3 regions of the Paenibacillus sp. FSL W8-0426 genome follow, and region 2 is predicted to be linked to each of the others. Evidence: a T-box and tRNA genes for the amino acid it is inferred to sense, from the RefSeq annotation. Region 2 holds a T-box; the other regions hold tRNA genes.
The links. A T-box is a leader RNA that pairs with one kind of tRNA and senses whether it is charged. The one in region 2 lies ahead of tyrS (tyrosine--tRNA ligase), so its partner is inferred to be a tRNA-Tyr.
Positions count from the first base shown of each region.

Region 1 (3,251 bases), 3.2 Mb from region 2:
TACTGCAGCTTGATATTGAATTTGGGTACGATCTGTACAGGATAGGTGGGAGCCTGAGAAGCATGAGCGCCAGCTTGTGTGGAGGCACCGTTGGGATACCACCCTGATCGTATCTAGGTTCTAACCTGGTGCCCTAATCGGGTACGGGGACAGTGTCAGGTGGGCAGTTTGACTGGGGCGGTCGCCTCCTAAAGAGTAACGGAGGCGCCCAAAGGTTCCCTCAGAATGGTTGGAAATCATTCGAAGAGTGCAAAGGCATAAGGGAGCTTGACTGCGAGACCTACAAGTCGAGCAGGGACGAAAGTCGGGCTTAGTGATCCGGTGGTACCGCATGGAAGGGCCATCGCTCAACGGATAAAAGCTACCCTGGGGATAACAGGCTTATCTCCCCCAAGAGTCCACATCGACGGGGAGGTTTGGCACCTCGATGTCGGCTCATCGCATCCTGGGGCTGAAGTAGGTCCCAAGGGTTGGGCTGTTCGCCCATTAAAGCGGTACGCGAGCTGGGTTCAGAACGTCGTGAGACAGTTCGGTCCCTATCTGTCGTGGGCGTAGGAAATTTGAGAGGAGCTGTCCTTAGTACGAGAGGACCGGGATGGACGTACCGCTGGTGTACCAGTTGTTCCGCCAGGAGCACCGCTGGGTAGCTATGTACGGACGGGATAAGCGCTGAAAGCATCTAAGCGTGAAGCCCCCCTCAAGATGAGATTTCCCAGTATGTAAGACCCCTTGAAGACGACGAGGTAGATAGGCTGGGGGTGGAAGTGCAGCAATGCATGGAGCTGACCAGTACTAATCGGTCGAGGGCTTATCCAAGAAATGCAGGTTCTAAGATCGCAAGTTTCGTTTCGAATCCAGTTTTCAGAGAGCAATCTCTGAACTGAAAAATCGTTTGGTGGCGATGGCGGAGGGGTTCCACACGTTCCCATCCCGAACACGACCGTTAAGCCCTCTAGCGCCGATGGTACTTGGACCGCAGGGTCCTGGGAGAGTAGGAAGTCGCCAAGCGAAACCCCTTAAGGGGCTTTTTTTTCGCCTTATTTGCTTGGGCCCTTAGCTCAGTTGGTTAGAGCGCACCTCTGATAAGGGTGAGGTCGGTGGTTCGAGTCCACCAGGGCCCACCATTTAACTTACAAATCAATAAATCCTACATATTATGGGGCCATAGCTCAGCTGGGAGAGCGCCTGCCTTGCAAGCAGGAGGTCAGCGGTTCGATCCCGCTTGGCTCCACCATTATATCAAGGCCCGTTGGTCAAGGGGTTAAGACACCTCCCTTTCACGGAGGTAACAGGGGTTCGAATCCCCTACGGGTCATAGCAACTTTCTAAGAATGTGGAGGCTTAGCTCAGCTGGGAGAGCATCTGCCTTACAAGCAGAGGGTCGGGGGTTCGATCCCCTCAGCCTCCACCATATACGCCGGTGTAGCTCAACTGGTAGAGCAACTGACTTGTAATCAGTAGGTTGGGGGTTCAAGTCCTCTCGCCGGCACCATTTAGTGCCTGGAACCGTGGTGTAGTTGGCCTAACATGCCTGCCTGTCACGCAGGAGATCGCGGGTTCGAATCCCGTCGGTTCCGCCACTTGAATATTCATCAGGGATGAGAATCCGTAAATGGGTTCGTCGAAGCATTCACTTCGAAAGCATAAGCTGCGCAGTCTCGAACGAAGTGAGAGTATCTCGTCGGTTCCGTCACTTTGAATATTCATCAGGGATGGCAATTCGGTATTGGGTTTGTCAATTCCGCTTTTATCTTTATAAACGAATATGGCTCGGTAGCTCAGTCGGTAGAGCAGAGGACTGAAAATCCTCGTGTCGGCGGTTCGATTCCGTCCCGAGCCACCTTATATTGTGGAGGCTTAGCGAAGTGGCCAAACGCATCAGACTGTAAATCTGCTCCCGTACGGGTTCGGTGGTTCGAATCCATCAGCCTCCACCATTATTTTATAGGGGCATAGTTTAAAGGTAGAACAGCGGTCTCCAAAACCGTTAGTGTGGGTTCAATTCCTGCTGCCCCTGCCAGAGAATTTTTTTAGTAAGAGCCATTAGCTCAGTTGGTAGAGCACCTGACTTTTAATCAGGGTGTCGAAGGTTCGAGTCCTTCATGGCTCACCAGTTATATTATGCGGTCGTGGCGGAATTGGCAGACGCGCACGGTTCAGGTCCGTGTGGGCTAACCCCCCGTGGAGGTTCGAGTCCTCTCGACCGCACCAATCATATGCGGACGTGGCTCAGCGGTAGAGCATCGCCTTGCCAAGGCGAGGGTCGCGGGTTCGATTCCCGTCGTCCGCTCCAAATATGCGCCCTTAGCTCAGCTGGATAGAGCGTTTGACTACGAATCAAAAGGTCGGGAGTTCGAATCTCTCAGGGCGCGCCATTTAATTAAATAAGCCGGTGTGGCGGAATGGCAGACGCGCTCGACTCAAAATCGAGTGGGAAACCGTGGAGGTTCGAGTCCTCTCACCGGTATGTTTTCGGGATGTAGCTCAGCTTGGTAGAGCACCTGGTTTGGGACCAGGGGGTCGCATGTTCAAATCGTGTCATCCCGATTTTTTATAGGATGCGGGTGTAGTTCAATGGTAGAACTCCAGCCTTCCAAGCTGGTAGCGTGGGTTCGATTCCCATCACCCGCTTAAACTTTTTTTGAGACCCTTGTGCGACAAGGGTTTTTTCTTTGCTTAAATTTCGACATACTGATCTCGAAGCAGCGTGCCCGCGGTATGCCGTATCCTCAATCCTCGGAGCGATGCCGACCAGGGAGGAATATTCAATTCCACATCCTAGATTTCGGTATCTGTACCGGCCCATCCACAGTTCTGATTTTCGCCCGATCCTCCTAAAGAGTGGAACAACATATTATAAACGCAAAAAGAAATGTAGAAGTATTTAAGAATGCCACGATTCCTGGAGGCGAAGCGCTCGATCCTGGAACCCCAATAGTAGTCCAATTCGTCGTCTCTTAATGGTCTGTTTTTAAATTAATGCAAGAAGGATCTGCTTCGCATTTAGACGAGCGGGTCCTTTTCTCGATCTTGTGTACGTTTGACAACCATAGACTTCGACCATCACCCAACTTATATTTAAAACACAAAAAAGCTTTTGCGCTGCAAGGGCTTTTTTTGTTGCTTATAAATGATGTTCCACGGCTGATGAAAGAGCCTTTACTACGATGGCAAACAGATTATGCAGCATTGCATAGATTGAATGGGCTTATGGGCACGTTAATGAACATTAGGTACCGTGAACGTTGGAA
Region 1 is NZ_CP150203.1:403,407-406,657, forward strand. It holds rRNA gene MKY59_RS01865 (23S ribosomal RNA) at 1-816, shown strand, start outside; rRNA gene rrf (5S ribosomal RNA) at 892-1,008, shown strand; tRNA gene MKY59_RS01875 (tRNA-Ile) at 1,048-1,124, shown strand; tRNA gene MKY59_RS01880 (tRNA-Ala) at 1,159-1,234, shown strand; tRNA gene MKY59_RS01885 (tRNA-Glu) at 1,244-1,315, shown strand; tRNA gene MKY59_RS01890 (tRNA-Val) at 1,336-1,411, shown strand; tRNA gene MKY59_RS01895 (tRNA-Thr) at 1,417-1,492, shown strand; tRNA gene MKY59_RS01900 (tRNA-Asp) at 1,503-1,580, shown strand; tRNA gene MKY59_RS01905 (tRNA-Phe) at 1,768-1,840, shown strand; tRNA gene MKY59_RS01910 (tRNA-Tyr) at 1,852-1,937, shown strand; tRNA gene MKY59_RS01915 (tRNA-Trp) at 1,947-2,020, shown strand; tRNA gene MKY59_RS01920 (tRNA-Lys) at 2,038-2,113, shown strand; tRNA gene MKY59_RS01925 (tRNA-Leu) at 2,124-2,211, shown strand; tRNA gene MKY59_RS01930 (tRNA-Gly) at 2,219-2,293, shown strand; tRNA gene MKY59_RS01935 (tRNA-Arg) at 2,299-2,375, shown strand; tRNA gene MKY59_RS01940 (tRNA-Leu) at 2,389-2,467, shown strand; tRNA gene MKY59_RS01945 (tRNA-Pro) at 2,474-2,547, shown strand; tRNA gene MKY59_RS01950 (tRNA-Gly) at 2,561-2,631, shown strand.
Region 1: it has a tRNA-Tyr gene. The T-box ahead of tyrS (tyrosine--tRNA ligase) is inferred to sense a tRNA for this amino acid. The anticodon was not compared.

Region 2 (3,251 bases):
GTCATTCCGCGCAATCATCGGGTGGAGGAAGCGTTGGAGCGCGCAGAGCAGCATGGCGATTACAGCGTGATGAACAAGCTGCTTGCCGTGTTGAAGAATCCCTATGCCCATAGTTCCGAACAGGCGGAGTACGCCGCTGCACCCATGGCTTGCGACCCGAACTATCGCACGTTCTGCGGTACCTAACGAACGAGGCGGATAGCTTGGAGGGAGGAAGCCGTTTGCCAGAGCTGCGAAGCTTGTCCCGGTTCCGGGAGGAGGTATTAGCGTTATTCGGATTTCACGGACTTTCCTAGTGAACAGATGGAGGGTTATGTCAATCGCAGATTTTCGACATTTCGGGAAGATGGCGCCCCTTGTGTGAAGGTATCCGATCAGGGATTTGTCGTTCGCATCCATGAACGGGGCAGCGAGGTGTACGAACGACAACTGGACGATAAAGATGTGGTTCTCTATTGGGGAGGGATCATTCTGTTGGACAATAACGATATACATGATTTGTGGTACGACTATGCCATCGCTTTCGTAAGCTTGAAAAACAACTCCGCACGGGGATGGGGCGACCTCACGCCAGAACAACAGGAAATCGCCGCATTGTGGCTGCTGGAGGCGGATGTGTTCAACGGCGGTTTTGTGCAGTTTTTTTGCAATTGGGGGGAGGAAGCGCTGGTCCATGCGGTTCGTGCGCTGCAAACGATCGGAGCCGCAGACGAGCTAACATACGTGAACGCTTGTTTCGATTGCATCCGACATCTGGAGAACGATGAACGCCTGACGGAACTGTGGGATATCCCCCGGTTTCTGACGGACCAGGAGGAGCAGCAGTTGGATACGCTGGATCAAGAGTTCTGGAACGGAGAAAGCCAAATTGCCCCCAAGGCGTATGAACATTACGCCAGAACGTTGAAAATCGCTGTTCCATAATACTTGGTATGGCAACATTCCATTGAGGAAAACGGCTTGCAAACGTTCAAACGTTCGGATATACTGTCTATAATCTGAAACATGAATTACGTTGAAGGAGCGCAGTAGCAGCTTTGTCCCTGTTTCCAGAAAGTCAGGGGTTGATGGAACCTGACACATACAAGGACTGCGAAGTACACTCTGGAGTATCTTGGGTAATGCCAAGCGGGTTTGGCGAACGTTATTTCGTCATAAGTGGTATGGGCAGCGTGCAACGTCGGGCTGTTCATGCAAACTGGGTGGTACCACGGTTATTCAATCGTCCCTGTGTCTGCGTGCAGACCGGGTGGCGATTTTTTTGTTTTTTGGCCATGGACAGGTAGCTTGCCGTGGCAAAGTTCTGCGCAGTGTGTCTTCATCACGCGTATTCATGATTTCTTTAACTTTAGAAAAGGGGTTGTTTGTGTTGAATATTTTGGACGAACTGCAATGGCGCGATGCCATTAACCAGCAAACGGATGCGGAGGGCCTGCGCGAGCTGGTCGAATCGAAATCCATTTCGCTGTACTGCGGCGTTGACCCTACCGGCGACAGCATGCATATCGGACATCTTATTCCGTTCATGATGCTCAAGCGTTTCCAATTAGCAGGGCATCGTCCGGTCATTCTGATCGGCGGCGCAACCGGCACGATCGGCGACCCGAGCGGGCGCCAGTCCGAACGTTCCTTGCAAACGCTGGAACAGGTGCAGGAGAACGTAAACGCCTTGACGGCACAGATGAAAAAATTGTTCATTACGGAAGGCGACAATCAGGTACGCCTGGTGAACAACTACGACTGGACGCACAAAATCAATGTGATCGAATTTCTGCGCGACTACGGCAAAAACTTCAACCTGAACACGATGCTTGCGAAGGATGTCGTGGCGAGCAGACTGGAAGGCGGCATCTCCTTCACGGAATTCTCGTACCAGATCCTGCAATCGCTCGATTACCTGCATTTGTTCCAGAACGAAGACGTGCAGTTGCAAATCGGCGGTTCCGACCAATGGGGCAACATTACAAGCGGTCTTGACCTGATCCGCAAAAAAGAAGGCCCTGATGCCAAAGCGTTTGGTTTGACCATCCCGCTGATGCTCAAAGCGGACGGAACGAAATTCGGCAAATCGGCCGGGGGCTCGATCTGGCTGGATCCAAACAAAACGACGCCGTTCGAATTCTACCAGTTCTGGGCGAATACCGATGATCGCGACGTCATCAAATACTTGAAATACTTTACGTTCTTGTCCAAAGAAGAAATCGAAGCGTTGGCGGAAAAAGTGGAAACCGAGCCGCACAAACGCGAGGCGCAAAAGGCGCTTGCCGAAGAAATGACCCGTTTCGTGCATGGCGAAGAAATGCTGGAACAAGCCAAGCGCATTACCGCCGCATTGTTCAGCGGCGACATTCGCTCGCTGACAGCGGACGAGATCGAGCAAGGCTTTAAGGAAATGCCAACGTTCGAAACCAACGGCGAGGCGAAAAACATCGTTGACTGGCTTGTGGATCTGGGCCTGGAGCCATCCAAACGCCAAGCCCGCGAAGACATCACGAAGGGTGCCATCTCCATGAACGGGGAGAAAGTAACCGAGCTCGACTTCACCATTTCGGCAGAGCATGCCATCGGCGGCAAGTTTATCATTATCCGCAAAGGCAAAAAGAATTACAGCCTTGTGAAGCTGCAAGGGTAAGCATTCGATGCATGTGCTGAGGCCATGTTCCATTGGGAACATGGCCTTTGTTACGTCTTATTCATGTTTTGTTTATGTGATATAACCTGTCGCTATACGTTCATTATTATCGGCGCAATGTAAAATCATCGCCATCTAGATCAACAACTCCGCATTCTTTCAATTGCCATTTTTCCACTTCGGAAAATTGTAACCGCTTCCTTTTGCGCGAAAACAACACATTCACCAATGGTCAAAATGATGCCGCAACGACGGGAAGCGTTGATGCATCAAGGGTGGGGGATGCGCTAAAATCACATGTTTACGAAAAAAAGCATGATCCACTATCGTTAACATGAAGGTGCGCAAGCAAAGCTGACATGTAAACAGAAGGAGGCGATCCGGCGTGCAGGAAGTCAATCCGATCCATCGGCAGGAGGTCCTGAACAGGGCCAAGATCAACAAGAAACGATGGAAGAAGGTCTGGAAAAACTGGGAGCTCTATCTGTTCATTGCGCCGGCATTTTTGTATTTCCTCATTTTCCATTACGGACCGATGTACGGCATCCAGATTGCGTTCAAAAATTACAATCCGGCCCGCGGTATTTTTGGAAGCGCATGGACGGGTTTCGATCACTTC
Region 2 is NZ_CP150203.1:4,142,737-4,145,987, reverse strand. It holds gene MKY59_RS18435 (YdiU family protein) at 1-186, shown strand, start outside; gene MKY59_RS18430 (DUF4375 domain-containing protein) at 361-924, shown strand; T-box leader at 1,007-1,233, shown strand; gene tyrS (tyrosine--tRNA ligase) at 1,370-2,632, shown strand; gene MKY59_RS18420 (ABC transporter permease subunit) at 3,054-3,251, shown strand, end outside.

Region 3 (3,251 bases), 1.7 Mb from region 2:
GTTCTATAGCTGCAATCCAGTTTTCTGAAGGATAATTTTTGAAAATTTTCGGGTTTCCTCTATCATATGAGCTTCAGCCCGTTCTAAAGACCTGTTTGAAGGCGCACTACAAGGGGGGTGGTCTGTTATTTATGGGGAGAATCCATTTCGTGAAAGGGTACAAGGTATACCTCGGAACCATGCATGCAAAAGGGGCAGCTTCCACTGCCCCTCTTGGTTTTTCTGATCATACTATTATATGAACAACCGCTCGTAACTTCATGCTTATTTCCGTACAGTTTTCATCTGAGGTTGATCGAGTTGAATCAATATTTTTCCGAATCGTCCTCCCCGCGTAAACGTGACGACGCCATCCGGAAATGTCTTTCTAATGTGCTCTTCAGCAAGTCGCAGAGTCTGTTCATCCGTTGGCAGCTTGTACGTTTTGAGCCATTCCGGCAGCTTATGCACGACATCCTCCAACGGCATCTCCAACGTAGTCGTTTCTTTGGTGATAATGCTCGTATAAGAATATCCCTTCAAATATAGAAGCTGTTGGATGTATGCCATATCTCCTGCTCTGAATGTCGATTTTACCCCCAACACCTCTTTCAACTCATCCATTAGGGTGTGCTCGCGTGGAGCCGCCATCGTGCTGATATACACATATTGCCTGGCGCAGAGGATGGCTTGTTCCACCGTCTCCCAGTCGGACATGGCTGGACACATGGAGGCAAACACCAAATCGAACTTCTTTTCCCAGCCTTTGTCCTGAATGGACAATTCCTCAAAACGTTCCGACACAATGTCGATCCTGGATCTTAATTCGGCAGGAATGGTTTCTTTCATCAAAGCGGTCAGAAAATGCGAAGGTTCAACAGCAGTAACCGTTGCTCCTTTTTCCGCGAATGGTATGCTGAACGCACCTGAGGCGGCGCCGACATCCAGTATCGTTAACCCCTTATATTCGACGCCCTGATTCTCAATCCAGCCCATAATGCGACCAGAACGTTGTTTGCCTTCTTCCGTGAACGACTGATGGTGGTATTCTCTGGCCCACCGTTCAAAGGCTTCCTCCGTATCGAACGGATAGCTCCCTTTCCTGGGAGGCATGGACGCCTTTCTCTTTCTCCAGGCTTCTTCCCAAAGAGATAGGTCAAATAATAATTGTGAATAATCGTGTTCTGTATGCAAATCCGGCACTGTACTCCCACCTAATCATTTCATTTTGTAAGCATATAGATAAACAAAAAAACAGCCCATTAGATGTAATCTCTACTGGACTGTTTTCTTAATACTGAATACCGGCGAGAGGACTCGAACCTCCACGGTTTCCCACTCGATTTTGAGTCGAGCGCGTCTGCCATTCCGCCACGCCGGCATATTTACTGGAGGCGCCACCCAGATTCGAACTGGGGATAAAGCTTTTGCAGAGCTGTGCCTTACCACTTGGCTATGGCGCCATATTCTATTGGAGCGGACGACGGGAATCGAACCCGCGACCCTCGCCTTGGCAAGGCGATGCTCTACCGCTGAGCCACGTCCGCAAATAATGGCTGGGGATATAGGATTTGAACCTATGCATGACGGAGTCAAAGTCCGTTGCCTTACCGCTTGGCTAATCCCCACTAGAGGGCGATCGAGGGGAATTGAACCCCCGAATGCCGGATCCACAAACCGGTGCGTTAACCACTTCGCCACGATCGCCATAATACATAATTAATAAAGAATTGGCAGGGGCAGCAGGAATTGAACCCACACTAACGGTTTTGGAGACCGCTGTTCTACCTTTAAACTATGCCCCTAAAAGCAATGGTGGAGGCTGATGGATTCGAACCACCGAACCCGTACGGGAGCAGATTTACAGTCTGATGCGTTTGGCCACTTCGCTAAGCCTCCACAATGGTGCCGGCGAGAGGACTTGAACCCCCAACCTACTGATTACAAGTCAGTTGCTCTACCAATTGAGCTACACCGGCATATTCGATTATTAGATTCAATGGTGGCTCGGGACGGAATCGAACCGCCGACACGAGGATTTTCAGTCCTCTGCTCTACCGACTGAGCTACCGAGCCATAATAAAGTTAATCTTGAAACGTTGCACTTTATCCAGGCGTCAGTGCCTTACAGCAGATTTAGTGAACAGCTTCCTCAATGTTTGAAAGAAAATGGCGGAACCGACGGGATTCGAACCCGCGATCTCCTGCGTGACAGGCAGGCATGTTAGGCCAACTACACCACGGTTCCAAGATCCCTTATTTAAAATAAGTTCAATTGCGGGGGCAGGATTTGAACCTGCGGCCTTCGGGTTATGAGCCCGACGAGCTACCGGGCTGCTCCACCCCGCGTCGTTAAAAAAGTATATGGTGGAGGCTGAGGGGTTCGAACCCCCGACCCTCTGCTTGTAAGGCAGATGCTCTCCCAGCTGAGCTAAGCCTCCGAACAAGACATTTATGATCATATCATATAATCAATGATAAAATCAAGTCTTTTGGATAAACATGACCCGTAGGGGATTCGAACCCCTGTTACCTCCGTGAAAGGGAGGTGTCTTAACCCCTTGACCAACGGGCCTTGCATTTAAAAATCAGAACGGAGAGAGAGGGATTCGAACCCTCGAGACGCTTTTGGCGCCTACACGATTTCCAATCGTGCTCCTTCGGCCAACTCGGACACCTCTCCATATGGCTCCCCGAACAGGACTCGAACCTGTGACAACTCGATTAACAGTCGAGTGCTCTACCAACTGAGCTATCAGGGAATATTGTTTTGTATTGAAAAACGATCCGCACATCAACTGATGTACCCGTTTTTCACTCAGAGATTGCTCTCTGAAAACTGGATTCGAAACGAAATCTGCGACTTAGAACCTGCATTTTTTGGATAAGCCCTCGACCGATTAGTACTGGTCAGCTCCATGCATTGCTGCACTTCCACCCCCAGCCTATCTACCTCGTCGTCTTCAAGGGGTCTTACATACTGGGAAATCTCATCTTGAGGGGGGCTTCACGCTTAGATGCTTTCAGCGCTTATCCCGTCCGTACATAGCTACCCAGCGGTGCTCCTGGCGGAACAACTGGTACACCAGCGGTACGTCCATCCCGGTCCTCTCGTACTAAGGACAGCTCCTCTCAAATTTCCTACGCCCACGACAGATAGGGACCGAACTGTCTCACGACGTTCTGAACCCAGCTCGCGTACCGCTTTAATGGGCGAACAGCCCAACCCTTGGGACCTACTTCAGCCCCAGGATGCGATGAGCCGACATCGA
Region 3 is NZ_CP150203.1:5,863,603-5,866,853, forward strand. It holds gene MKY59_RS26515 (methyltransferase domain-containing protein) at 265-1,092, opposite strand; tRNA gene MKY59_RS26520 (tRNA-Leu) at 1,282-1,360, opposite strand; tRNA gene MKY59_RS26525 (tRNA-Cys) at 1,369-1,442, opposite strand; tRNA gene MKY59_RS26530 (tRNA-Gly) at 1,452-1,526, opposite strand; tRNA gene MKY59_RS26535 (tRNA-Gln) at 1,533-1,607, opposite strand; tRNA gene MKY59_RS26540 (tRNA-His) at 1,614-1,686, opposite strand; tRNA gene MKY59_RS26545 (tRNA-Trp) at 1,711-1,784, opposite strand; tRNA gene MKY59_RS26550 (tRNA-Tyr) at 1,793-1,878, opposite strand; tRNA gene MKY59_RS26555 (tRNA-Thr) at 1,883-1,958, opposite strand; tRNA gene MKY59_RS26560 (tRNA-Phe) at 1,980-2,055, opposite strand; tRNA gene MKY59_RS26565 (tRNA-Asp) at 2,150-2,227, opposite strand; tRNA gene MKY59_RS26570 (tRNA-Met) at 2,255-2,328, opposite strand; tRNA gene MKY59_RS26575 (tRNA-Val) at 2,345-2,420, opposite strand; tRNA gene MKY59_RS26580 (tRNA-Glu) at 2,483-2,554, opposite strand; tRNA gene MKY59_RS26585 (tRNA-Ser) at 2,574-2,662, opposite strand; tRNA gene MKY59_RS26590 (tRNA-Asn) at 2,666-2,741, opposite strand; rRNA gene MKY59_RS26595 (23S ribosomal RNA) at 2,860-3,251, opposite strand, start outside.
Region 3: it has a tRNA-Tyr gene. The T-box ahead of tyrS (tyrosine--tRNA ligase) is inferred to sense a tRNA for this amino acid. The anticodon was not compared.